Linked DNA regions of Pseudonocardia sediminis. The protein of the gene in region 1 interacts with the protein of each later gene in a pairwise test. Links are inferred from orthologs where the notes say so. Each region holds a gene or a part of one and is shown on either strand. Other genes may lie near its edges. The genes, in order: rlmN and ftsZ.

What was found.
Region 2: the proteins of rlmN (region 1) and ftsZ interact in binary tests that used the Escherichia coli proteins (3 or more experiments, as listed by UniProt). The link is inferred for Pseudonocardia sediminis from one-to-one orthologs.

Annotation. Positions count from the first base shown.
Region 1 is NZ_SHKL01000001.1:1,633,079-1,643,837, reverse strand. The notes cover bases 1,935-4,896. They hold rlmN (dual-specificity RNA methyltransferase RlmN), read right to left. Parts: upstream 3,990-4,896; coding sequence 2,880-3,989; downstream 1,935-2,879. Other genes in these bases: EV383_RS07815 (Rieske (2Fe-2S) protein), read left to right, coding at 4,841-4,896; EV383_RS07820 (hypothetical protein), read right to left, coding at 4,054-4,608; EV383_RS07830 (ABC transporter ATP-binding protein), read left to right, coding at 1,935-2,788. Outside these bases: EV383_RS07840 (carbohydrate ABC transporter permease), read left to right, coding at 1-761; EV383_RS07835 (carbohydrate ABC transporter permease), read left to right, coding at 761-1,657; more of EV383_RS07830, read left to right, coding at 1,703-1,934; more of EV383_RS07815, read left to right, coding at 4,897-5,335; EV383_RS07810 (class I SAM-dependent methyltransferase), read right to left, coding at 5,361-6,101; EV383_RS07805 (phosphatidate cytidylyltransferase), read right to left, coding at 6,106-7,023; frr (ribosome recycling factor), read right to left, coding at 7,029-7,586; tsf (translation elongation factor Ts), read right to left, coding at 7,786-8,601; rpsB (30S ribosomal protein S2), read right to left, coding at 8,722-9,630; EV383_RS31065 (hypothetical protein), read right to left, coding at 10,093-10,395; EV383_RS07785 (M23 family metallopeptidase), read left to right, coding at 10,470-10,759.
Region 2 is NZ_SHKL01000001.1:2,170,169-2,182,763, reverse strand. The notes cover bases 9,177-12,165. They hold ftsZ (cell division protein FtsZ), read right to left. Parts: upstream 11,413-12,165; coding sequence 9,940-11,412; downstream 9,177-9,939. Other genes in these bases: EV383_RS10135 (cell division protein FtsQ/DivIB), read right to left, coding at 11,659-12,165; pgeF (peptidoglycan editing factor PgeF), read right to left, coding at 9,224-9,940. Outside these bases: ileS (isoleucine--tRNA ligase), read right to left, coding at 1-3,197; EV383_RS10175 (IS481 family transposase), read right to left, coding at 3,501-4,469; EV383_RS10170 (hypothetical protein), read right to left, coding at 4,586-5,128; DivIVA-like cell division protein Wag31, read right to left, coding at 6,396-7,259; EV383_RS10160 (YggT family protein), read right to left, coding at 7,306-7,602; EV383_RS10155 (cell division protein SepF), read right to left, coding at 7,606-8,358; EV383_RS10150 (YggS family pyridoxal phosphate-dependent enzyme), read right to left, coding at 8,436-9,173; more of EV383_RS10135, read right to left, coding at 12,166-12,595. UniProt on the Escherichia coli protein: Essential cell division protein that forms a contractile ring structure (Z ring) at the future cell division site. The regulation of the ring assembly controls the timing and the location of cell division.

The DNA.
Region 1 (10,759 bases):
TCCGCCCCGGCAGCCAGAGCTTCGTCGGCCTGGACAACTACGCGACGGTGTTCACCGACTCGCAGTTCCGCGGGGTGGCGCTCAACTCGGTGGTGCTCACCGTGGGCGCCGTCATCTTCGCGATGATCCTGGGCCTGCTGTTCGCGCTGCTGCTCGACCGGCAGTTCTTCGGCCGCGGGTTCGTCCGGACGCTGCTGATCACGCCGTTCCTGATCACCCCGGTGGCCAGCGCGCTGCTGTGGAAGACGGTCCTGTTCGACCCGACCTACGGCCTGATCAACTTCGTGCTCTCGCCGTTCGGCGCGGGCAACACCGACTGGGTGTCGTCCTACCCCCTGACCTCGGTGATGATCGCCCTGGTCTGGCAGTGGACGCCGTTCATGATGCTGCTGACGCTGGCCGGGCTGCAGTCCCAGCCGGCCGACGTGCTGGAGGCGGCCCGGGTCGACGGGGCGGGCTCGTTCGCGATCTTCCGCGAGGTGACGATCCCCCACCTGCGCCGGTTCATCGAGCTCGGCGTCGTGCTCGGCGCGATCTACCTGGTCAACACGTTCGACACGATCTACATGATGACCCAGGGCGGGCCCGGTACGGCGAGCGCGAACCTTCCGTTCTACATCTACCAGCGGGCGTTCCTCGGCTTCGACATCGGCCAGTCCGCCGCGATGGGCGTGGTGGTCGTCGTGGCCACGATCATCGTCTCCACGTTCGCCCTGCGGCTGATCTTCCGCAGCTTCTCCGGTGCCGAGGAGGCGTCCTGATGGCCGAGCAGACCCTCTCCCCCACCACGACCGGGTCCGGTGCGGCCCCGGCCGCGGACCCGCCCCGGATCAAGCCCAAGAAGCAGCGCCGCACCGGCAACGCGCTGCTCGGCGTCCTGGCCTGGATCGTCGGGATCGGGTTCTTCTTCCCGATCCTGTGGATGGTGCTCACGGCGTTCAAGCAGGAGGCCGACGCCTACACCAGCCCGCCGAAGCTGTTCTTCACCCCGACGCTCGACCAGTTCTCCGAGGTCTTCTCCTCCGGCATCGGGCCGTACCTGCTCAACTCGGTGTTCGCGACGCTGATGTCGACGGTGCTGGTGGTCCTGCTGGCCACGCCGGCCGCCTACGCGGTGTCGCTGCGGCCGGTCAAGAAGACCCAGGACGTCCTGTTCTTCTTCATCTCGACGAAGATGCTGCCCGTCGTCGCGGCGATCGTGCCGATCTACGTGGTGGTCAACTACATCGGGATGCTGGACAATGTCTGGACCCTGGTCGTGCTCTACACGGCGATGAACCTGCCGATCGCGGTGTGGATGATGCGCTCGTTCTTCCAGGAGGTCCCCAAGGAGCTCCTGGAGGCGGCCAGCATGGACGGCGCGTCGCTGTTCCGGTCGCTGCGCGAGGTGGTGCTGCCGGTGGTGTCCCCCGGCATGGCCGCCACGGCGCTGATCTGCGTGATCTTCTCCTGGAACGAGTTCTTCTTCGCGGTGAACCTGACCGCGTCGCAGGCCGCGACCGTGCCGGTGTTCCTCGTCGGGTTCATCACCTCGGAGGGGCTGTACTTCGCCAAGCTCTGCGCCGCTGCCACGATGGCCGCGCTGCCCGTCGTCATCGCGGGCTGGGTGGCGCAGAACAAGCTCGTCCAGGGCCTCTCGTTCGGGGCCGTCAAGTGACCGCCTCATCCCTCCCGCAGACCTCCTCGCAGAACGGAGCCGACCGTGGCTGACGTCGTGTTCGACAAGGCGTCCCGGATCTACCAGGCGGGGCAGAAGCCGGCCGTCGACCGTCTCGACCTGACCATCGAGGACGGCGAGTTCGTCGTCCTGGTCGGGCCGTCGGGCTCCGGGAAGTCCACCGCCCTGCGGATGCTGGCCGGTCTCGAGGAGATCGACGACGGCGACATCCGGATCGACGGGAAGAACATGGTCGGCGTGCCCTCGCGGGACCGCGACATCGCCATGGTCTTCCAGAACTACGCGCTCTACCCGAACAAGACCGTCGGGGAGAACATGGCGTTCCCGCTCAAGATGCGCGGGATCGACAAGGACGAGCGCGCGAAGAAGGTGCGCGAGGCCGCCGATGTGCTCGGGCTGACCGACTACCTCGACCGCAAGCCGCGCGCCCTGTCCGGCGGTCAGCGCCAGCGCGTGGCGATGGGACGGGCGATCGTGCGCGAGCCGCAGGTCTTCCTGATGGACGAGCCGTTGTCGAACCTCGACGCGAAGATGCGCGTGACGACCCGCACCGAGATCGCCGCCATGCAGCGACGGCTCGGCGTCACCACCGTCTACGTCACCCACGACCAGGTCGAGGCCATGACGATGGGCGACCGGGTCGCCCTGCTGGCCAACGGGCAGCTGCAGCAGTTCGCCACCCCGGCCGAGCTCTACGACCGTCCGAAGAACGCGTTCGTGGCTGGCTTCATCGGCTCACCGGCGATGAACCTGTTCACGCTGCCGGTGACCGAGCGCGGCGTGCACCTGGCCGGGCGCGACCTGGCGCTGCCGCAGGAACGACGCTCCGCGATCGGCGCGGCCCGTCTGGAGACCGTCACCCTCGGCATCCGGCCCGAGCAGTGGACCGTCGGACCCGACGGGAGCGAGGGCGTCCCCGCACAGGTCGACGTCGTCGAGGAGCTGGGCAGCGACGCGTTCCTCTACGGGCACCTGACCGACGACTCCGGGACCACCGTCGTCGTCCGGACCGGGGGCCGCTCCGGCGCCCGGCGCGGGGACCGGATCTCGCTCACCCCGTCGGCCGACGATCTGCACCTGTTCCACCCGGAGTCCGGCGACCGCATCTAGCGGCCGGTCTCCGGGTCCCTGGGCCTGCCCCGGGGAACGGGCGGCGCCCCCGCCGACTCCGACTAGGCGGGGGTGCCGCTCGGGGCGCGTCTCACTGCTGGTGGGAGGCGGCCAGCTGGCCGCAGGCGGCGTCGATCTCCTGCCCGCGGGTGTCGCGGACGGTGCAGGCGACGCCGGAGGCCAGCACGCGGGCGACGAACTCGTCCTGCACCGGGCGCGGGGAGGCGTCCCACTCGCTGCCCGGGGTCGGGTTGAGCGGGATCAGGTTCACGTGCACGCGCGACGTGCCGATGTGCTGACGCAGGAGCTTGCCGAGCAGGTCGGCGCGCCACGGCTGGTCGTTCACGTCGCGGATCAGCGCGTACTCGATCGACACGCGGCGCCCGGTCGTCGTGGCGTAGCGGCGCGCGGCGTCGAGGACCTCGGCGACCTTCCAGCGGTTGTTCACCGGCACGAGGGTGTCGCGCAGCTCGTCGTCGGGGGTGTGCAGGGAGACCGCCAGCGTGACCGGCAGGCCCTCCGCGGTGAGCTTGTCGATCGCCGGGACGAGACCGACCGTCGACACCGTGACCCCGCGGGCGGAGATGCCCAGCCCGTCCGGGGCGGGCTCGGTGATCCGGCGGACGGCGGCGATCACGCGCTTGTAGTTCGCCAGCGGCTCGCCCATGCCCATGAACACGACGTTCGACAGGCGCGCCGGCTCGTCGAGCAGCCCGTCGCGGGCCGCGGCGGCGGCCTGGCGGACCTGATCGACGATCTCGCCGGTGGACAGGTTGCGCTGCAGCCCGCCCTGGCCCGTCGCGCAGAACGGGCAGGCCATCCCGCATCCGGCCTGGCTCGAGACGCACACCGTGGCGCGGCCGGGGTAGCGCATCAGGACCGACTCGGCGAGCGTGCCGTCGTGGCCGCGCCAGAGGGTCTTGCGGGTCGCGCCGTCGTCGCAGCTGCGTTCGGTGACCGGGGTGACCAACGCCGGGAGCAGCCCGGACAGGGTCTCGCGGGCACCGGCCGACAGGTCGGTCATGGCGTCGACGTCGGCGGTCAGACGGCCGAAGTAGTGCCGGGCGAGCTGGTCGAGGCGGAACTTCGGCACACCGAGCTCCCGTGCGACGTCGGCGCGGTCGGACGGGTCGAGGTCGGCGAGATGGCGCGGCGGGGTGGCACGGCGCGGGGCGTCGAACACCAGGGGAAGGGCAGTCATGACCCCTCCAGTGTGCCAGCCTCCGGCCGGGGACCCCGATCGGCGGAGTCCGACGGGCCTGCTCTCAGCGGCGGACGCGGCGGCGCAGCTCGTCGAGCAGGCCGAGGCGGCGCATCCCGGCCACCCACAGCACCAGCCCGCAGCCCAGCCCGATCACCGGCTGGGACTGCGACACCCCGGACGAGTTGAGCGCCAGGAACGCCCCGATCGCGGCCAGGACCAGCACCAGCGCACCGACCGCGACCAGCGAACGCTCCTCCAGGACCGTCGAGGCCATGATCAGCAGGACACCGATCAGCGCCGCCGACAGCGCCGTGCCGAGCTCGCCGTAACTGATCAGCGACAGCAGGATCGGGAAGGCGAAGATCCCGATCACACCGGCCGCGATGAGGCGCTGCATCCGGGCCTTGCGGGCGGGGTGCAGCTGCACGGCCATCGCGCGCCTGCGGTGCCGCACGCTCCACAACCAGCCGGCCAGGCCGAGGCCGAGCGCGACCAGGAGGGTCCCGAACCCGGCGTCCAGGCCGGCCGCACCGACCACCCAGGCCAGGGTGCCGAGCACGATCTCCAGACTCGGCACGGGGACGCCGACGACGGCCGCTCGCACGGTGAAGGACATGGCTCCACGGTAGCGAGCCCGGCGACGCCGTGACCGCTCCCCCGGTGATCCGGCGCCTCACCGCGGTGACCCGCCGTTGCCTCACGAAAGGCTTCACCAGCGTCGACGGCACGCGAGGCGGCTGTGGCACGCTGGTCGTACCCGAACCCGCCGCACGCCTTCCGGACCACCACGCCGGCGCGGCCCCCACCATCAGCGCCGCCCTCCTGTCGCGGCGCGTACGAGGAGCGCCATGTCCGACACCCGTCCCACCCCCGCCGTCGAGACCCCCGCCGAGCCCGAGGGACGCGGCCCGTCGATGGGACGCCGCGCCGCGATCGCCGGGGCCGGGGTGGCTGCGGTCGGCCTCGTCGCCGCGTGCAGCTCGGGCGGGTCCGGTGACGCCGCAGGCGGGCAGCCCGCGACCGATCAGCCGGCTGCGGACCTGCCGGAGGGCGCGCCGGGCACGGTGCTCGGGCCCGTGTCGTCGGTGCCGGTGGGTGGCGGGGTCGTGTTCGCCGACCAGCAGGTCGTGGTGACCCAGCCCGCCGCCGGACGGTTCCAGGGCCTGTCGACGGTCTGCCCGCACCAGGGCTGCCAGGTCAACGCCATCCGCGACGGCGCGGTGATCTGCCCGTGTCACGGCAGCCGGTTCGGACTCGACGGCGCGGTCCTCGAGGGCCCGGCGACGACGCCGCTCGCCCGCCGTGCGGTGGCCGTGAGCGGCCAGAACGTCACGCTGGCCTGAGCTCGCCACTCGTTCCGCGGGTGGCTCAGGGCAGCAACACCGAGGCCGGGCGGCGGCGGGTGTGCAGGCGGTAGCCGACGCTGATCGTCAGGCCCGGCACGTCGTCCACGGCACGCGCCGCGGTGGCCCGGGAGAACTCGATCCGCAGCACGTCCTCCAGCGTGGCGCGGTCGGCGAACCGCCACGTCGAGACCACCCGGCGCTGCGCGAAACCGTGGTTCGCGAAGAACCGCTCCACCGCCGGAGGGTCGTAGCGGGGCAGGTCGGCGCGCAGCCAGTCCCCGTAGGGGCGTGAGGTGAAGTCCAGGTCGATGACGGCCAGGACACCACCGGGGCGCAGCACCCGGTCCGCCTCGGCGAGTCCGGGCTCGCAGCCGGGACCGAAGAAATAGGCCGTGCGGGCGTGCAGCAGGTCCGCGCTGTCGTCGGGCAGCGGCAGGTTCTCGGCACCACCCCGCAGCAGCCGCACGCGATCGCCGTCGTGATGCCGCTGACCGCGCTCGACCAGCGGCGGGTGCGGCTCGACCCCGACGACGGTGGCGGCCTCGGCGGCGAAGCGCGGCAGGTGGAACCCGTCGCCGCACCCGACGTCGACGACGTCGGCGCCGGCCCAGCCCCCGGTGGTCTCCCACAGCGCCGACCAGAGTGCGCCGTCGGCGTCCTGGGCGGCGTTCTCGGCGGCGTAGACGTCGGGCCAGTTCCAGATGTTCGGGCTGGGGATGGCCGGGCCGGGACGGACCTGCCCGCCGAAACCCCGGTAGCGCACGGCGTCAGGCGGGGACGATCAGGCCGAGCACGGCCCACGCCACGAACGCCGCCGGGAGCAGCGAGTCCATCCGGTCCATCAGACCGCCGTGCCCGGGCAGCATCGTGCCCATGTCCTTGATCCCCAGGTCGCGCTTGACCAGCGACTCGACGAGGTCGCCGAGGGTCGCGGTGCACACCAGCAGCGCGCCGGTCAGGGCACCGAAGTACCAGGGCCCGCCGAGCAGCAGCGTCACGCAGAGCGCGCCGGCGATCATGCCCGCGATCTGCGACCCGGCGAAGCCCTCCCAGGACTTCTTGGGGCTGATCGTGGGGGCCATCGGGTGCCGTCCGGCGATCACCCCGGCCGCGTAGCCACCGACGTCCGAGGCGATCACGCAGATCAGGAACGTCAGCACCCGTCCGACGCCCTGCGGCGCGACGGTCATCAGCACCGCGAACGCGACCAGCAGCGGGACGTAGGCGGCGACGAACAGCGACGCGCTCATGTCGCGCAGGAAGTGCGCCGCACCGGCGCGCATCCGCCACAGCAGGCAGCCGAGGACGGTCGCGGCGAACGCGACGGCCACGCCGCGCAACCCGAACGGCCACGCCGACCAGACGATCGCCTGCCCGCCGACGAGCAGGACCGGCAGCGTCACCCGGATGTCGGCGCCGCGGCGCAACGCACCGGAGAGCTCCCAGGTCGCGATCGCAGCGCACACGGCGAGCACCCCGACGAAGACCTGGTGGACGATCAGCAGGCTGGCCAGGATGACCGCACCCATCGACAGCCCGACCGCGATCGCGGCGACGAGGTTGCGCCCCAGGCGTGCCCTCTTCGACGGACGCACCGGGCTCTCGGGCGGCGCCGGGACACCCGGCGGACCCGACCCGGGAAGGTCGGAGGTCACCGGGACGGCGGCGTCGTGGGAGGAGGTCATGGAGATCAGACCTCGAGGAGTTCGGATTCCTTGTTCTTGACCAGCTCGTCGATCTGCGCGACGTAGCGGTCGGTGACGGTCTGCAGCTCCTTCTCGGCGCGGCCGACCTCGTCCTCGCCGGCCTCGCCGTCCTTCTGGATGCGGTGCAGCTCGTCCATCGCCTTCCGGCGCAGACCCCGCAGCACGACCCGGGCGTCCTCGCCCTTGCCGCGCGCGACCTTCACCATCTCCTTGCGACGCTCCTCGGACAGCTGCGGGATGACCACGCGGATGATCTGTCCGTCGTTGGAGGGGTTGACGCCCAGGTCGGAGTCCCGGATCGCCTTCTCCATCTCCTTGAGCTGGCTGGAGTCGTAGGGCTTGATGACCGCCATCCGGGCCTCCGGCACGGAGACCGAGGCGAGCTGGTTGAGCGGGGTGTAGGCGCCGTAGTACTCGACCACGACGCGGGAGAACATCGACGGGGTCGCGCGACCGGTGCGCACGGACGACAGGTCGTCCTTCGCCACCGTGACGGCCTTCTCCATCTTCTCCTCGGCGTCGAAGAGGGTTTCGTCGATCACGGTGTCGTCCCCGTCCGTCTCTGTCGTCTCACCTGCGCACGCGAGCCGCGGCCCGGGACCGCGTGCACGCCGATCCTCTCACTCCGGCCGGCCCGGTGCGGCGCCCGCCCTGCGGCGGGTACCGCACCGGGTGACCGGCGGGGCCGGGCCGGTACCGGGCGGGATCGCCGCCCGGATGCGGCCCGGCCGTCTCAGGGACTCAGCCCTGGCCGACCTCGAAGCGCACGAAGTCCTTGACCGTGACGCCGGCCTCGTCCAGCAGCGCCTTCACGGTCTTCTTCTGGTCCTGCACGGACGACTGCTCGAGCAGCACGACGTCCTTGTAGAAGCCGTTGACGCGGCCGTCGACGATGCGGGGCAGCACCTGCTCGGGCTTGCCCTCCTCGCGCGCGGTCGCCTCGGCGATCTTCTTCTCGTTCTCGACGATGTCGGCCGGGACCTGCTCGCGGGTCGTGTACTGCGGGCGGGCGGCGGCGATGTGCATCGCGATGCCACGGGCGGTCTCGTCGTCGGTGCCCTCATAGGACACCAGCGCGCCGATCGCCGGCGGCAGGTCGGTGGCCCGCTTGTGCAGGTAGACCGCGACCGGGCCGTCGACGTGGATGTAGCGCTTGAGCTCGAGCTTCTCGCCGATCCGGGCGGACAGGCCCTGGACCGAGTCCTCGACGGTGCCGTCGCCCATCTTGGCGCTGCGCAGCGCGTCGACGTCGGCCGGCTTCTGGTCGACCGCGACCTGCAGGATCTGGTCGGCGAGGGAAATGAAGTCATCGCTCTTGGCGACGAAGTCGGTCTCGCAGTTCAGCTCGACCATGGTGCCGCCGGAGGCGACGACCAGGCCGTTGGAGGTGGTGCGCTCGGCGCGCTTGCCCACGTCCTTCGCGCCCTTGATGCGGAGCAGCTCGACGGCCTTGTCGGTGTCCCCGTCGGACTCCTCGAGGGCCTTCTTGCAGTCCATCATCCCGGAGCCGGTGAGGTCGCGGAGCTTCTTGACGTCCGCGGCGGTGTAGTTCGCCATCTCGGTGTCTCTTCGTCCTTAGTCCGTGTGGTTCGGCCAGGGGTACGGCCGAGATCGTGCCGGGTGGGTGAAACGCCGCACGGGTGGCCGGGATGTCCCCGGCCACCCGTGCGAGACGGATCAGCTCGCGGTCTGCTGCGTGCCGTTGCTCGTGCTGGCCGGGGCGGCGGCCGCCGCGGCGTTGGGCGCCTCGGTGGTCGCGCCGGCCGCGGTCAGGCTCGCGCCGTCGGAACCGACCTCGCCACCGGTGAGGACTTCCTGCTCCCACTCGGCGAGCGGCTGGTCGCTGCCCGGGGCGGCGTCGGCGGCCTGGGCCTCGCCGCCACCCTCGCCGCGACGCGCGGAGCGCGCGACCAGACCGTCGGCCGCCGCCTTGGCGATGACCTTGGTCAGCAGGGCGGCCGAGCGGATCGCGTCGTCGTTGCCCGGGATCGGGAAGTCGACCTCGTCCGGGTCGCAGTTCGTGTCCAGGATCGAGACGACCGGGATGTTGAGCTTCCGGGCCTCGCCGACCGCGATGTGCTCCTTCTTGGTGTCGACGATCCACACCGCGCTGGGCACCTTGGACATGTCGCGAATACCGCCGAGGGTCTTCTCGAGCTTGTCCTTCTCACGGGTGAGCATGAGGATCTCCTTCTTGGTGCGACCCTCGAAGCCCCCCGTCTGCTCCATCGACTCCAGCTCCTTGAGGCGCTGCAGACGCTTGTGCACGGTCTGGAAGTTCGTGAGCATGCCGCCCAGCCAGCGCTGGTTCACGTACGGCATGTTGACCCGGCCCGCCTCGTCGGCGATGACCTCCTGGGCCTGCTTCTTCGTCCCGACGAACATGATCGTCCCGCCGTGCGCGACGGTCTCGCGGACGAACTCGTAGGCGCGGTCGATGTACGACAGCGTCTGCTGGAGGTCGATGATGTAGATGCCGTTGCGCTCGGTGAGGATGTAGCGCTTCATCTTCGGGTTCCAGCGTCGGGTCTGGTGCCCGAAGTGCACGCCGCTGTCGAGCAGCTGCTTCATGGTGACGACGGCCATGGCCTGTGATCACCTCTCGGTCGGGCGCGGCTCTCGCCGCGCTGCGGTTGTCGCGAAGCCGCCGGTCGACGACCACGCCCTGGCACCCGCGGCGGGACCGGACCCGTGATCCTCGACCCCGGTACAACGGTGGGGTCGAACATTCGGGACCGCCCGGCCACCGCCCCCGTGTGTCCGGCCTGATCGGCCGCTCCCGGGATGGCGGGCGCGCGAAGTCACCACGACGAGTCGTGGTGCAGTCATAACTATACGCCGTGGTCACCACGGCGAGCCCGGCGGAGTCCCTCCGGAAGCGGGGTTGTCCACAACCTGCTCCGGGCGTCCACAGATCCGCGATCGGCGAGGGCGATCGGCCGGGGTTCTCGCAGGCTGGACGGGTGCCCGCTCCGATCCCCCGCTCCCGCCGCGTCCTGCGCGCCGTCCTGACGACGGCGGCGTGCGCGGTGACGGTGCTGGCGGTCCTCATGCCCGGGACGGCCCGGGCCGGGCCACCGGTACCGGCACCACCCACACCCGCGCCCTCCGCGTCGGCCACACCCACCCCCGTCCCACCGGCCACGCCCGCCCCGACCACACCGGCCACACCTGCTCCGGACACTCCGGCGTCACCGACCCCGTCGCCGTCCGGCCCGGCACCGGGTGGTCCGGCAGCGGGTGGTCCGGCAGTAGGTGGTCCGGCAGCAGGTGGTCCGCCACCGGGTGGTCCGGCGACAGCCCCTGCCCCGACCGCGTCCGGTCCGGCACCGGCGGCTCGGGCACCGGCACCACCCCGTCCTCCGGGGGCCGGGATCCGCGCTCCGGGTGCTGACTACGCATGGCCGCTGCAGCCGGTGCCGACCGTGGGCACGCTGTTCCGGCGGCCGACGTTCCGCTACGGGCCGGGCCACCGCGGTGCCGACCTCGTCGCCGCGCCGGGGACGGCGGTGCTGGCCGCGCGGGAGGGCGTCGTCGTGTTCGTCGGACCGGTCGCCGGGCGCGGGGTGGTCTCGGTCGACCACCCGGACGGCCTGCGCACCACCTACGAGCCCGTGACCCCGTCGGTCACCGCCGGCACGCGGGTGGCCGCCGGTGACCCGCTCGGTGTGCTCGAGGCGGGGCACACCGGGTGCCCGTCCGTGGCCTGCCTGCA
Region 2 (12,595 bases), 530 kb from region 1 along the record:
CAGGCCCTGGTCACCTCGGCCTGCACGGTGACCGACGTGCCGTCCGGCGCCACGACCTGCCCGGACGAGGCGGAGGTGCCCTCGCCGTAGCCGACCGAGGTCGCCAGCACCTCACCGGCGACGAACGCCTCGTGCGTGCGGACCGCGTCGAGGACCGCGTCCGGCCCGGACAGGGTCAGCCCGATCCGGTCGCTCACCTCGAGGCCCGCCTCGCGACGGGCCTGCTGCACGACCCGGACGACGTCGCGGGCGGTGCCCTCGGCGGCCAGCTCGGGGGTGATCGTGGTGTCCAGCACGACCAGGCCGCTGTTGCCCGGCAGCGACGCGGTGTGTTCCGGGTCCTGGGCCACCAGCTTCTCGGTGAACTCGCCCTCGACCAGGTCGATGCCGCCCGCGGTGACGGTGCCGTCCGGGTTCGCCGTCCAGTCACCGGCCTTCACGGCCCTGATGCACTTCTGCACGTCACCGCCCAGGCGTGGGCCGGCGGCGCGGGCGTTGACGGCCAGCTCGAACCGGCCGTGCCCGGCCACGTCGTCGGTCAGCGCCACGTCGCGGACGTTGACCTCGTCGCGCAGCAGGTCGACGAACGGCTCCAGCGTCGCCGCGTCGGCCGCGGCCACCGTCAGCGTCGGGAGCGGCTGGCGCACCCGGACCTTCGACGACTTGCGCAGCGACAACGCACCGGAGGCGACCTGACGGACCCGGTCCATGGCCGTGACCAGCGCGGAGTCGTGCGGCAGCGCGGCACGCTCCACCGTCGACGTCGACTGGGGGTCCGGTCCGCCCGGCCAGTCGGTGAGGTGCACCGAACGGCCGCCGGTCAGGCCCTGCCAGATCTTCTCCGCGGTGAGCGGCAGCAATGGCGCGGCCACCCGGCACGTCGTCTCCAGCACGGTGTGCAGGGTGTCGATCGCGTCCGCGTCGCCGGCCCAGAACCGGTCCCGGGAACGGCGCACGTACCAGTTGGTCAGCACCTCGGCGTGGTCGCGGATCGTGTCGCAGGCCCCGGCGATGTCGTAGACGTCCATCGCCTCGGTGACCCGGTCGACCAGGTCGGCGGTCTTGGCCAGGACGTACCGGTCGAGGACGTGCGTGGAGTCGAACCGCGTCGTCCCGGTCCGCCCGGCCGCTCCGGCGTAGAGCGACAGGAAGTACCAGGTGTTCCACAGCGGCAGGATCGCCTGGCGCACCCCCTCGCGGATGCCCTGCTCGGTGACGATCAGGTTCCCGCCACGCAGGATGGGGCTCGCCATCAGGAACCAGCGCATCGCGTCGGAGCCGTCGCGGTCGAACACCTCGTTGACGTCCGGGTAGTTGCGGCGCGACTTCGACATCTTCGCGCCGTCGTCGCCGAGCACGATGCCGTGCGCGACGCAGCTGCGGAACGAGGGCCGGTCGAACAACGCCGTGGCCAGCACGTGCAGCGTGTAGAACCAGCCGCGGGTCTGGCCGTTGTACTCGACGATGAAGTCGCCCGGGTAGTGGAACTCGAACCAGTCCGCGTTCTCGAACGGGTAGTGCACCTGCGCGAACGGCATCGAGCCCGACTCGAACCAGCAGTCGAGCACCTCCGGCACCCGGCGCATGGTGCTCGCGCCGGTGGGGTCGTCCGGGTTCGGGCGGGTCAGCTCGTCGACGTAGGGCCGGTGCAGGTCGGTCGGGCGCACGCCGAAGTCGCGCTCGAGCTCGTCGAGCGAGCCGTAGACGTCGGTGCGTGGGTAGCGCGGGTCGTCGGAGACCCACACCGGGATCGGGCTGCCCCAGTAGCGGTTGCGCGAGATCGCCCAGTCCCGGGCACCTTCGAGCCACTTGCCGAACTGGCCGTCGCGGACGTTCGCCGGCGTCCAGTCGATCTGCTGGTTGAGCTCGACCATCCGGTCCCGGAACGCCGTCACCTGCACGAACCAGGAGTCGACGGCGCGCTGGATCAGCGGGTTGCCGCAACGCCAGCAGTGCGGGTACGGGTGGTCGTAGGTCTCGTGGCGGAGCAGGACGCCCTGGACGTGCGGCGACGTGCCGTCGCGCAGGTCGCGGATGATCTGCGGGTTCGCGTCGAAGACCTGCATGCCGGTGTAGGGCGGGACCTCGGTGGTGAACTCGCCGCGGGTGTCGACCGGTACGACCGTCTCGATCCCGGCCGCGTCGGTGACCTCCTTGTCCTCCTCACCGAACGCGGGGGCGATGTGCACCAGGCCGGTGCCGTCCTCGGTGGTGACGTAGTCCGCGGCGAGCACCTGGTGGGCGTTCTCGCGACCGACGAAGAAGTCGAACGGCGGGGTGTACTCGGACCCCACGATGTCCGACCCCTTCATCCGGGCCAGCATCCGCGGCTCCTCGCCCAGCTCACGGGCGTACGCGGCGACCCGGGCCTCGGCGAGCACCCAGCGCTCGCCGTTCGCCTCGACGACGACGTAGTCCACGTCGGGGTTGACGGCCACCGCCAGGTTCGACGGCAGCGTCCACGGCGTCGTCGTCCAGATCAGGGCGAGCGCGCCGTCGAGGTCCTCGCAGTGCGGCGCGTTCAGTCGCAGCCCCACGGTGACGGCCGGGTCCTGGCGGTCGAGGTAGACGTCGTCCATCTTGGTCTCGGTGGCGCTCAGCGGCGTCTCGCAGCGCCAGCAGTACCAGAGCACCCGGAAACCGGAGTAGACCCAGCCCTTGTCCCACAGGGACTTGAAGGCCCAGATCACGCTCTCCATGTAGTCCAGGTCGAGCGTCTTGTAGTCGTTGTCGAAGTCGACCCAGCGCGCCTGGCGGGTGACGTAGTCGCGCCACTCGCCGGTGTAGCGCAGGACCGAGGTGCGGCAGGCCTCGTTGAACGCGGCCACACCCATCTGGTCGATCTCGGACTTGTGCTTGATGCCGAGCTGGTGCTCGGTCTCGACCTCGGCGGGCATGCCGTGGGTGTCCCAGCCGAAGCGCCGCTCGACCCGGCGCCCGCGCATCGTGCGGTAGCGCGGGACGACGTCCTTCACGTAGCCGGTCAGCAGGTGCCCGTAGTGCGGGAGGCCGTTGGCGAACGGGGGGCCGTCGTAGAAGACGTACTCGTTGTCGCCGTTCGTGCCGGCGGGGCGCTGATCGATCGAGGCGCGGAACGTGTCGTCGGCGTCCCAGGCGCGCAGGGTCTCGCGCTCGGCGTCGGGGAAGGACGGGTGCGCGTCGACGGCCGGATAGCCGGACGGGTTCGGGTCGTTCACGGCGGATGCTCCTCGTGCGGGTGCGGTCAGCTCCTCACACGGGGACGACGACGCCTGGCCGGCGATGCCGCGGTACCACCCCGCTTGCACGGTCCCCGCTCACGCAGGGAGCCGTGCCACTTCCTTCGCGCGGCGGTGACGGGCCGCATCCGTCCGGTTCTAGTCCGGACGTCCCGCCCGTGCGGAGGGGACGTCCGTTTCTTCCGGAGGCTCCCCGGTGATGGCCGGATCGACGCCTGTGACACCAGGGTAGCGCGGTCGCGCCACCCGGTTCTCCGGTCCCCCGCGGGGACCGGCGCGGGCCTAGCTGTTCTGCCCAGTGAGGTTGGGGACGCGGCTGGCGGGTGGGAGGCCCTGGAGGGCGGTGTGTCCGCGGTGGTGATTGTAGTGATGCAGCCAGCCGGCGAGGTCTGCTCGCCGGTCGGATTCGCGCTGGTAGGGGCGGGCGTAGGCCCATTCGTCGAGCAGGGTCCGGTTGAACCGCTCCACCTTCCCGTTCGTCTGAGGACGGTAGGGCCGGGTCCGTTTGTGGACGATGTCGTTGTCGCGCAATAGATCGCGCCACGGGTGGGACCGGTAGCAGGCGCCGTTGTCGGTCAGCACCCGGGACACGCTGATCCCTGAGGCGGTGAAGAACGCCTGGGCGCGGGCCCAGAACGCAACCGCGGTCTCGGCCCGTTCGTCGGGCAGGACCTCGGTGTAGGCCAGGCGGGAGTGATCGTCAACGGCGTTGTGCAGGTAGCTGTAGCCGACCCCGCGGGTCCGGATCCGTTTGCCGCGGGCTCGGCCCAGAACCCGGTGCCCGCCGCCGTCGGGGATGTTGCCCAGCTTCTTGATATCGACGTGCACCAGGTCCCCGGGCGCGTCGTGCTCGTAGCGGCGGGGCCGGCGGGTGCGGATCGGGCGCCCGGTGGCGCGATCGAGATCGGCCAGGCGCGGGACCCGGTAGCGGACCAGGACCCGATGCACCGTCGACGGGGCGATCCCGAGCCGGTAGCCGATCCGGGCCGGGCCCCACCGCCTGCTCACCCGCATCGACACGATCCGCCGTTCCCGCCGCGTCGCGGTCCGCGACGGGCTGTAATGCGGGCGGCTCGACCGGTCCGCAACCGCCGCACCGCCGATGCGGTAACGCTGTGACCAGCGGGCGGCGGTGTTCACAGCGACCTGGAACCGCTCCGCGGCCCGGCGCAGCGGCCAGCCCTCATCGACCACACAACGGGCCAGACGTAGCCGGCCGGTCGGGGACAGCGGGGCGTTACCGTGGACCACGAGGGCCTCCTGGGTCGAGGTGTAGATGTCGCAATCCACACCGGACCCGGAGGCCCTCCCTCACGTCAACATCAAACCGCCAGTCCGGATGTACTCAACCTCCGTGGGCAGTACACCTAGCGAACCTGGGCCGGGTGGCGTTCGCCCAGGGTCCGGTTCGGCGAGCACCAGCCGCACGGGGTGAACCCGAGCTCGACGGCCTCGCTGACCGGGAGCGGGATCACGGCCTGTCCGGGCAGGGAACGGCAACCCTGCACGTGGTAGCGCGGGTGCTCGTCGATGACGACGACCTCGTCCGGCAGACGCGCGACCAGGGACGCGGTGGTCGGGTCACGGGGCTCCTCGGGAGCCTCGCCGACCGCCACCGGGACACCGCCGGCCGCCGCGCTCTGCGGATCGAGCATCGCGGTGCGTTCCGCGGAGCCGGTGGATCCGTCCGCGGCGCCGGTCGGGCCGGCACCGGCGTCCCGGGTCTCACCGGTGGCGCCGTCCGCGGCGGCCGATCCGGCCGCCCGGTCTCCGGAGCCGACCGCCCGGTCCCCGGGGACGGAGTCGGCCGCCGATCCCGACGCCGTCCGATCCGGGGCCCGGTCGCCGGTGCCGCCGAGAGGCACCGCCGTGGTCGCTCCGTCGTCCTGCGGGACGACGCTTCCCTGCACCGCGCTTCCCTGTACTGCTCCGGCATCCGGTGATCCGACGGCGGTCGCACCGGCCGGACCCCCGACGACGGAGGTGCTGTCGGCCGTGCCCGTTCCCGGGCCGCCCGTCCCTGTGCCGCCCGTCCCTGCGCCGACCGGCACAGAGCCACCCGGCACCGAGCCGGCGACCGACGACGCCGCGGCCGGACCGCGGTCCGCGGCGGACGCGGGGTCGGACTGTCGAGCCGTCCCGGCCTCGACCGGATCGGCGCCACGAGCCGAGGGCGTGCTGCCGACCGATGACGTGCCGGCGGCCGACGACGTGCTGCCGGCCACGGCGGCCGCTCCGGCCACACCCGCGGCGGCGGCACCGAGACCCGCCGCCGTTCCGGCACCGGGCCGGGAGTCGGAGGCCGGTGAGCCGGTCTGCGGGGCACCCCGATCCTGGGCGCTCGCGCCCTGAGGGCTCGAACCCGCACCGGCACGCGGTACGGATCCGTCCGCGGATCCGTCCGCCGGAGCGAAGGACGTGGCTCCACCGTCCGGACGCGACGTTCCGTGATCAACTTCTGCTGCACCCGAGGCGCCCGTGGACGCCCCGGAGGCCTCCGCCGGGGCGGACGACCTCGACCCTTCCGGGTCGGCCTCGTCCGCCGCAGACGGCGATTCGGTCACGCTCTGTGACGAATTTCCACCCGATCGAGAAACGCCGGAAGGTACGTCAGCAGAGCCGGACGGTCTGACGACCGGCATCACGATCGTCTGGTCGGATGCGTTCTCGGGATCACCGGGGCGCTCGTCCCCGGCCGACGCCGACCCCGCGGACGGCGGGGCCGTCTCCCGGGGGACGACGGGAAGCACCTGGGTGGCCGGTTCCATGTCCGCGGAGTACCGGTCGTCGTACCCGGTACCCGCGGCCCCGGCCGCCCCTGCGGCTCCCACCGTTCCGGCGGCGCCGACTCCCACCGCACCGGCGCCCACGGCGCCGGTGCGGTCCTCATCGGACCCGCGCCCCCTCCCCTGTGCGGAGGAGGAGCCCAGCCGGCCCGCGCGCTCCGCCGACCTGGTCTGCAACCAGTCGTAGAGCAACACGGCACCGGCGACCAGGCTGATCCCCACCGACGTCCAGGCCAGCACCACCATGTGCAGGAACAGGCCGCCGAGCAGGAGGGCGAGCGCGATCACTACGAGAATCAGAACGAGCACCAGCATCGGTGAACTCCGTCGTTCGGCAGCGGCACCCGGCCGCTCCCCCGGTCGTCGTCAGTCGTCCGGCAGAACCGGGGGATCAGCTCCCGGTGTCCGCCCTCTGGCCGTACCCCGACGCGGCGTATCCGCCGTTCGAGGTGGACCGTGCGGCGTCCGAGGCCGGTGCCGCGGACCCACGACCCTCGAGGTCCCGGAGCTGGGACTCCAGGTAGGTCTTGAGCCGGGTGCGGTACTCGCGCTCGAACGTACGGAGCTCATCGATCTTCTTCTCCAGCACGGACTTGTCCCGCTGGATGGCGCCGATGATCTCGTTCTGCTTGCGTTCCGCGTCGCTGACCAGCGTCGCGGACTTCTCCCGGGACTGGCGCTCGAGAGTCTCGGCGCGCGTCCGGGCGTCGTTGAGCATGGTCTCGGCACGCGCACGTGCGTCGTTGACCAGGCCGTCGGACTTGGTCCGGGCGTCGGAGAGGAGCTGCTCGGACTTGGTCCGGGCATCCGACAGCATCGTGTCGGCCTCGTTCTTCGCCTCGGCGGTCAGCCGGTCGGCCATCTCCTGCGCCAGGCCGAGCACCTTCGCGGCCTGGACGTGGTGGTCGCCACCGTCCATGCCGCCGTCGGCCAGCTGCGGGGCCGGAGCACCGGCACCCATGCGCGGGGCCTCGGCAGCACGCTGCATCGGAGGCTCCTGGCGCTGGAGCGCCTGGGTCTGCTGGGCGGGGGCCGGCTGGGACCGGGCCTCCTCCAGGTCGGCCTCGGCGTCGCCGAGTCGCTGCTCGAGCGACGCGACCTGGTCTCGGAGGTCGTCGTTCTCCCCGATCAGCCGGGCCAGTTCGGCCTCGACCAGATCGAGGAAGGCGTCGACCTCGTCCTCGTTGTACCCCCGTTTCCCGATCGGGGGTTTGCTGAACGCGACGTTATGAACGTCGGCGGGCGTCAGCGGCATCGGATCACCTCATGCGGTCCTCGGCGGCAACCCGGGTGACTGGGGCTCACACCGGGAAGGGTGGCTTGGTGACGTTCATCAGGATGAACACCACAAGCAACAACACCATAATCGACAGGTCCAGTCCTACGCCGCCTATGCGGACGACGGGGATCACTCTCCGCAGCAACTTGACGGGAGGGTCGGTCGCCGTGAAGACGACCTCCATCGCCACCGCGCTGCCACCGGCCGGACGCCACTGGCGCGCGAAGGTCCGGACCATCTCCACGACGATCCGGGCCGCGAGCAGCAGCCAGAAGAAGAACAGGACGTAATAGATCAAGAGCCTGATGAGGTCACCCACGGCTCAATCCTGCCGGAAAGACCCGCGCTCGGCGATCCTGCGGGCGTCGTCGGCCGACACCTCGATGTCGGCCGGGGTGAGGAGGAACACCCGGCTGGTGACCTTGTCGATCGATCCGCGGAGCGCGAACGCGAGCCCGGCAGCGAAGTCCACCAGGCGTTTTGCGGCCGCGTCGTCCAGTTCGGTCAGGTTCATGATGACCGGCACACCGTCGCGGTAGCGCTCGCCGATCGTCCGCGCCTCGTTGTAGCTGCGGGGCTGCAGGGTGGTGATCGTCGCCGGCGCCGAGGGCGTCCGGTCGCGCTGCTCGGGCACCGCCGACGGGGCCGGCACAGGGGCCACCGGACGCTCCGCACGGACCGGCTCACGGGTCGCGTGGATGCTCTCCGGATCCATCGCCAGAGCGCCCCGGACGGGCGGCGTGGAGCCGCCCGAGAAGCCTCCGGAACCGTGCCCGGACAGGCCCGTGGGCTCCCTGTCCAGGCGCGATTCGGCCCGGACGGCCCGCGCCGGGCGGGAAGCCTCGCGCGCCGGGCGGCCGGACCAGCCGTCGTCGAACGACGACGCGGAGTCCGACGCGTACTCGTTGTAGTCGTCGGGATCGGTGAACCGCCCTCCGGCGGGCGCCCAGCGGTCGCTGCGGTGCCCACTGTGGCCGGTCCGGGACGAGGCGTAGTGCTCCGGCTCGTCCACGAAGTCCATCTCGTCGGCAGGAACCATGCCGAAGTAGGCCTTGAGCCGGTACATCGCGCTCATCCGCTGCTCCCTCACACCCTCATGTCCCCGCCACGCATCCCCGGTAAATGTGATCTTGACGACTCTTCTACCAGCGATTACTGCGAGGCTATCCGCCGGTCCCCCACAAGGGCCGTTCCGACACGCACCACTGTCGATCCGTGACCGACGGCCGTCTCGAGGTCTCCGCTCATTCCGGCCGACATCTCGGTCGCTCCGGGGTGGCCGGCGCGGAGCCGTTGTGCCGCACCGGCGATCGCACCGAACGCGCCGTCCGGCTCGGAACCGAGCGGCGCGACGGCCATCAGGCCCTGCAGTTCGAGGCCCGGCAGGCCTCCCACCAGGTCCGCGAGCTCCATCAGCCCGTCGTCGGCCACGCCGCCGCGCTCGGGGTCGCCGTCGACGCTGTACTGCAGCAGCACCGGCAGCGGGCCGGTCCGGGAGCCGTCCTCGACGGCCGCGGTGGCCGCCCGGTCCAGGGCGCGGGCCAGACGGGGCGAGTCGACCGACTCCACGCGTGTCACCCACGGGAGCACCATCTTGACCTTGTTCCGCTGCAGTCCGCCGACGAAATGCCAGCGCGGCGACGCCTCCGGACGCAGTTCGGCGACCTCTCCGGCCTTCGTCGCGGCCTCCTGGGCCCGGTTCTCGCCGAGCGCGGTGACGCCGAGGTCGAGCAGCGCCGCGACGTCGGAGGCGGGGACGGTCTTCGTCACCGCCAGCAGGGACACCGACGCGGCGTCCCGCCCGGCGGCGGCACACGCGGCGTCGATCCGCTCGCGCACGGCGGCCAGGTTCCGTGCCAGCTCGGCCGATCGGTCGGTGTGATCGTTCATGGCCTCATCGTGCCCCGACCGGGAGGCGGGCGGCACTCTCGCACGAGGGCTCAGGGACGGCGCGGGTCCAGCCAGGTGACCGCGGCCTGGCGTCCGCAGCGGCCGTCGCGGCGGTGGCTGAACAGGTCCGGGTCCTCCATGGTGCAGCGCGGGTCGGTGCCCACGCGGGTCACGCCGAGGTCGGCGAGCCGGCGGGTCAGCCCGGCGCGGAGGTCGAGCCCGGCGGTGCCGGTCCGGGTCCTCGACGCGCTGCCGGGCAGCGCGGCCTCGACCTCGTCGCGCATGACGGCCGGGACCTCGTAGCACCGCCCGCACACCGCGGGCCCGAGCAGGACCTCGAGCCGGTCGGCCCGGGCCCCGAGCTCGGTCATCGCGGCGACCGTCGCGTCCAGCACCCCGGCCGCGGCGCCCTTGCGCCCGGCGTGCGCGGCCCCGACGACCCCGGCCTGCGGGTCGCCGAGCAGGACCGGGACGCAGTCGGCCGCGAGCACCGCCACCCCGAGTCCGGGTGTGGTGGTGACGACGGCGTCGGCGTCCGGACGGTCCGGCGCGGTCGGGCGCGGGGCGTCGGTGACGACGGCGACGGTGGTCCCGTGTACCTGCTGCAGGAACACCGCCCCGGTCAGACCCAGCTCGCGCACCAGCCGATATCGATTGCCCGACACGGCGTCCGGGTCGTCACCGACTCCGCGGCTGAGGTTGAACCGGGCGAACGGGCCGGTGGACCGGCCGCCCGCCCGGGTGGTCGTCACCCGGCGGACGCGCACTAGCGACGCATGAACGGCGGGACGTCCACCTCGTCGTCCGGGCCGTTGTCGACGGCCGGACGCGACGAGGAACCGACGGCCGGCTCGGAGGCGTACTCGCCGACGTGGCGGGTCGGCTCCGGGGCGCGGGCGACGTCGGGCTGGCGCGGGGCCGGCGGGGCGTAGGGCGCGGCGGGCGGGAGCGTGCCGGTCTGGGCGGCGGACGCCGGGGCCGGGACGCTGGCCGGCAGCTCCGGTGCCGGCGGACGCGCGGCCGGGGCCTGCGAGGTCAGCGGGTACTGCCCGTTCGTGGCCGAGGCGTAGGACCCGTTGCCGTTGCCGGTCACCGGCGCGGCCGGGGCCGTCGGGGCGGGCGCCGCCGCCGGAGCGGCCGGGGCCTGCGGTGCGGCACTCGACCCGGTGTTCTGCTGGGCCGTGTTCTGCTGCGCCGTGTTCTGCTGGGCCGTGTTCTGCTGCGCCGTGTTCTGGGACGTCTGGGCCGACGCCGAACGGAACGCGGCCGGCTCGAGCTTCTTGTGCGTGGGCGTGCCGCCCTCGAACCCGGCTGCTATCACGGTGACGCGCACCTCGTCGCCGAGCGAGTCGTCGATCACCGTCCCGAAGATGATGTTCGCCTCGGGGTGTGCCGCCTCCTGGACGAGCGACGCGGCCTCGTGGATCTCGAACAGGCCCAGGTCGGAGCCGCCGGCGACGGACAGGAGCACGCCCTGGGCGCCGTCCATCGACGCCTCGAGCAGGGGCGAGTTGATGGCCTTCTCGGCGGCCTGCACCGCCCGGCCCTCGCCGCGGGCGGACCCGATGCCCATCAGGGCGCTGCCCGCCCCGGACATGACGGACTTGACGTCGGCGAAGTCCAGGTTGATCAGGCCGGGGGTGGTGATCAGGTTCGTGATGCCCTGCACGCCGGAGAGCAGCACCTCGTCCGCGGAGCGGAAGGCGTCCATCAGGGAGACCCCGACGTCGCCGAGCTGCAGCAGCCGGTCGTTCGGGATGACGATCAGGGTGTCGCACTCGTTGCGCAGCGCCTGGATGCCGTCCTCGGCCTGGCCCGCGCGGCGGCGGCCCTCGAACGTGAACGGGCGGGTGACCACACCGATGGTCAGCGCACCGAGCTTGCGGGCGATCGAGGCGATGACGGGCGCGCCACCGGTACCGGTGCCGCCGCCCTCCCCCGCGGTGACGAAGACCATGTCGGCCCCCTTGAGGACCTCCTCGATCTCCTCGGCGTGGTCCTGCGCCGCGCGTCCGCCGACGTCCGGGTTGGCCCCGGCGCCGAGGCCCCGGGTCAGCTCACGGCCGATGTCGAGCTTGACGTCGGCGTCCGACATCAGGAGGGCCTGCGCGTCGGTGTTCACCGCGATGAACTCGACGCCCTTCAGGCCGACCTCGATCATGCGGTTGACGGCGTTCACGCCGCCGCCACCGATGCCGACGACCTTGATCACGGCCAGGTAGTTGTGCGGGGGCGTCATGCGCGGCACCTTCCTCATCGCTCGGGGTCCGGTCCAGCTCCGGGCACCCCGGGCCTTCAGGGGCGAACGCTAGGTCCCGTCCGGTCGGCGGTCCAGCAGGCGCGCCGCGCGGGGACAACAGCCCGTGTGGGTGTTTCTGCAGCGTCCGGCACCTGTCCGTGCACGTCCGGGCACGCGCAGCGACATCGCGCAAGCCCCGTGTCCGGGTGATCACAGTTCACCCGGACGGCATCCGGCGGCCGTCGATCATCGACGGACGGTCGGCAGCGAGGGGCTGGAGACGTCGTAGACGCTGCCCTCCCGGGACAGCAGCGGACCGAGGATCGCGGCCTTCCGCGCCGTCTCGGAGGCCTGCGTGTCGGTCGGGCTCCAGCGGCCCCAGAGGACCCGGCGGCCCTCGGTGAGGGTCAGCTCCAGCGTCGTCCCGCCGGGGCCGGTGACCACCGTCTCCACCTGGTCGCGGACCGGGACCGGCAGCGCGGTGAGCAGGCCCACGGCGGCGAGCGTCGCGGAGTCGTCCGGCGTGACCCGGGGCAGGGTGAGCAGTGGGAGCCGCGGCACCTCCGGCGGGGCACTCCGGTAGGCCAGCCCCGTCGCGTCGACGAGGCGGCGCACGCCGGGTGCGTCGACGACCGCGACCGGCGTGCGCTCGGTCACCGCCACGGTCAGCGCGTCCGGCCAGCTCCGCCCGACCTCGACGGTCGCGACGCCGGGGATGCCGGACACCCGGGCCTGCACGCCCGCGGTGTCGACCGAGGCCAGCGGGGTACCGGGTTCGACGTCGGCGGCGGCCCGCACGTCGGCGGTGGTCACGGCACGGTTGCCGGTGACCCGGACCTCGGACACCGACGGCCCGAACCGTCCGAGCGCCCACCACCCTGCGGCCGCCAGGACGACCAGCAGCACCGCGGCCGCCACCAGGCCGGCGACGATCCGCCGTCGCCGGTAGCGGGCGGTCTCCGCCGACGGTCGCGCGGGACGGGCGGCCGGGCGGTTCCCGCCGGCACCGGCGGTGCCCGTGTCGGAGTCGGCACCGTCCTCGCGGGCGGCCCGCTCGGCCGCGCGTCGTTCACGGACCTTGCGCGCCCGCTCGGCCGCGCTGCGCTGCTGTTCGGGGGTGCGGGGGCTCTTCTCCCCCACACGGTCGGCCGCCCCGGCCCTCCCGGCGCTCTTCCGCTCCCCG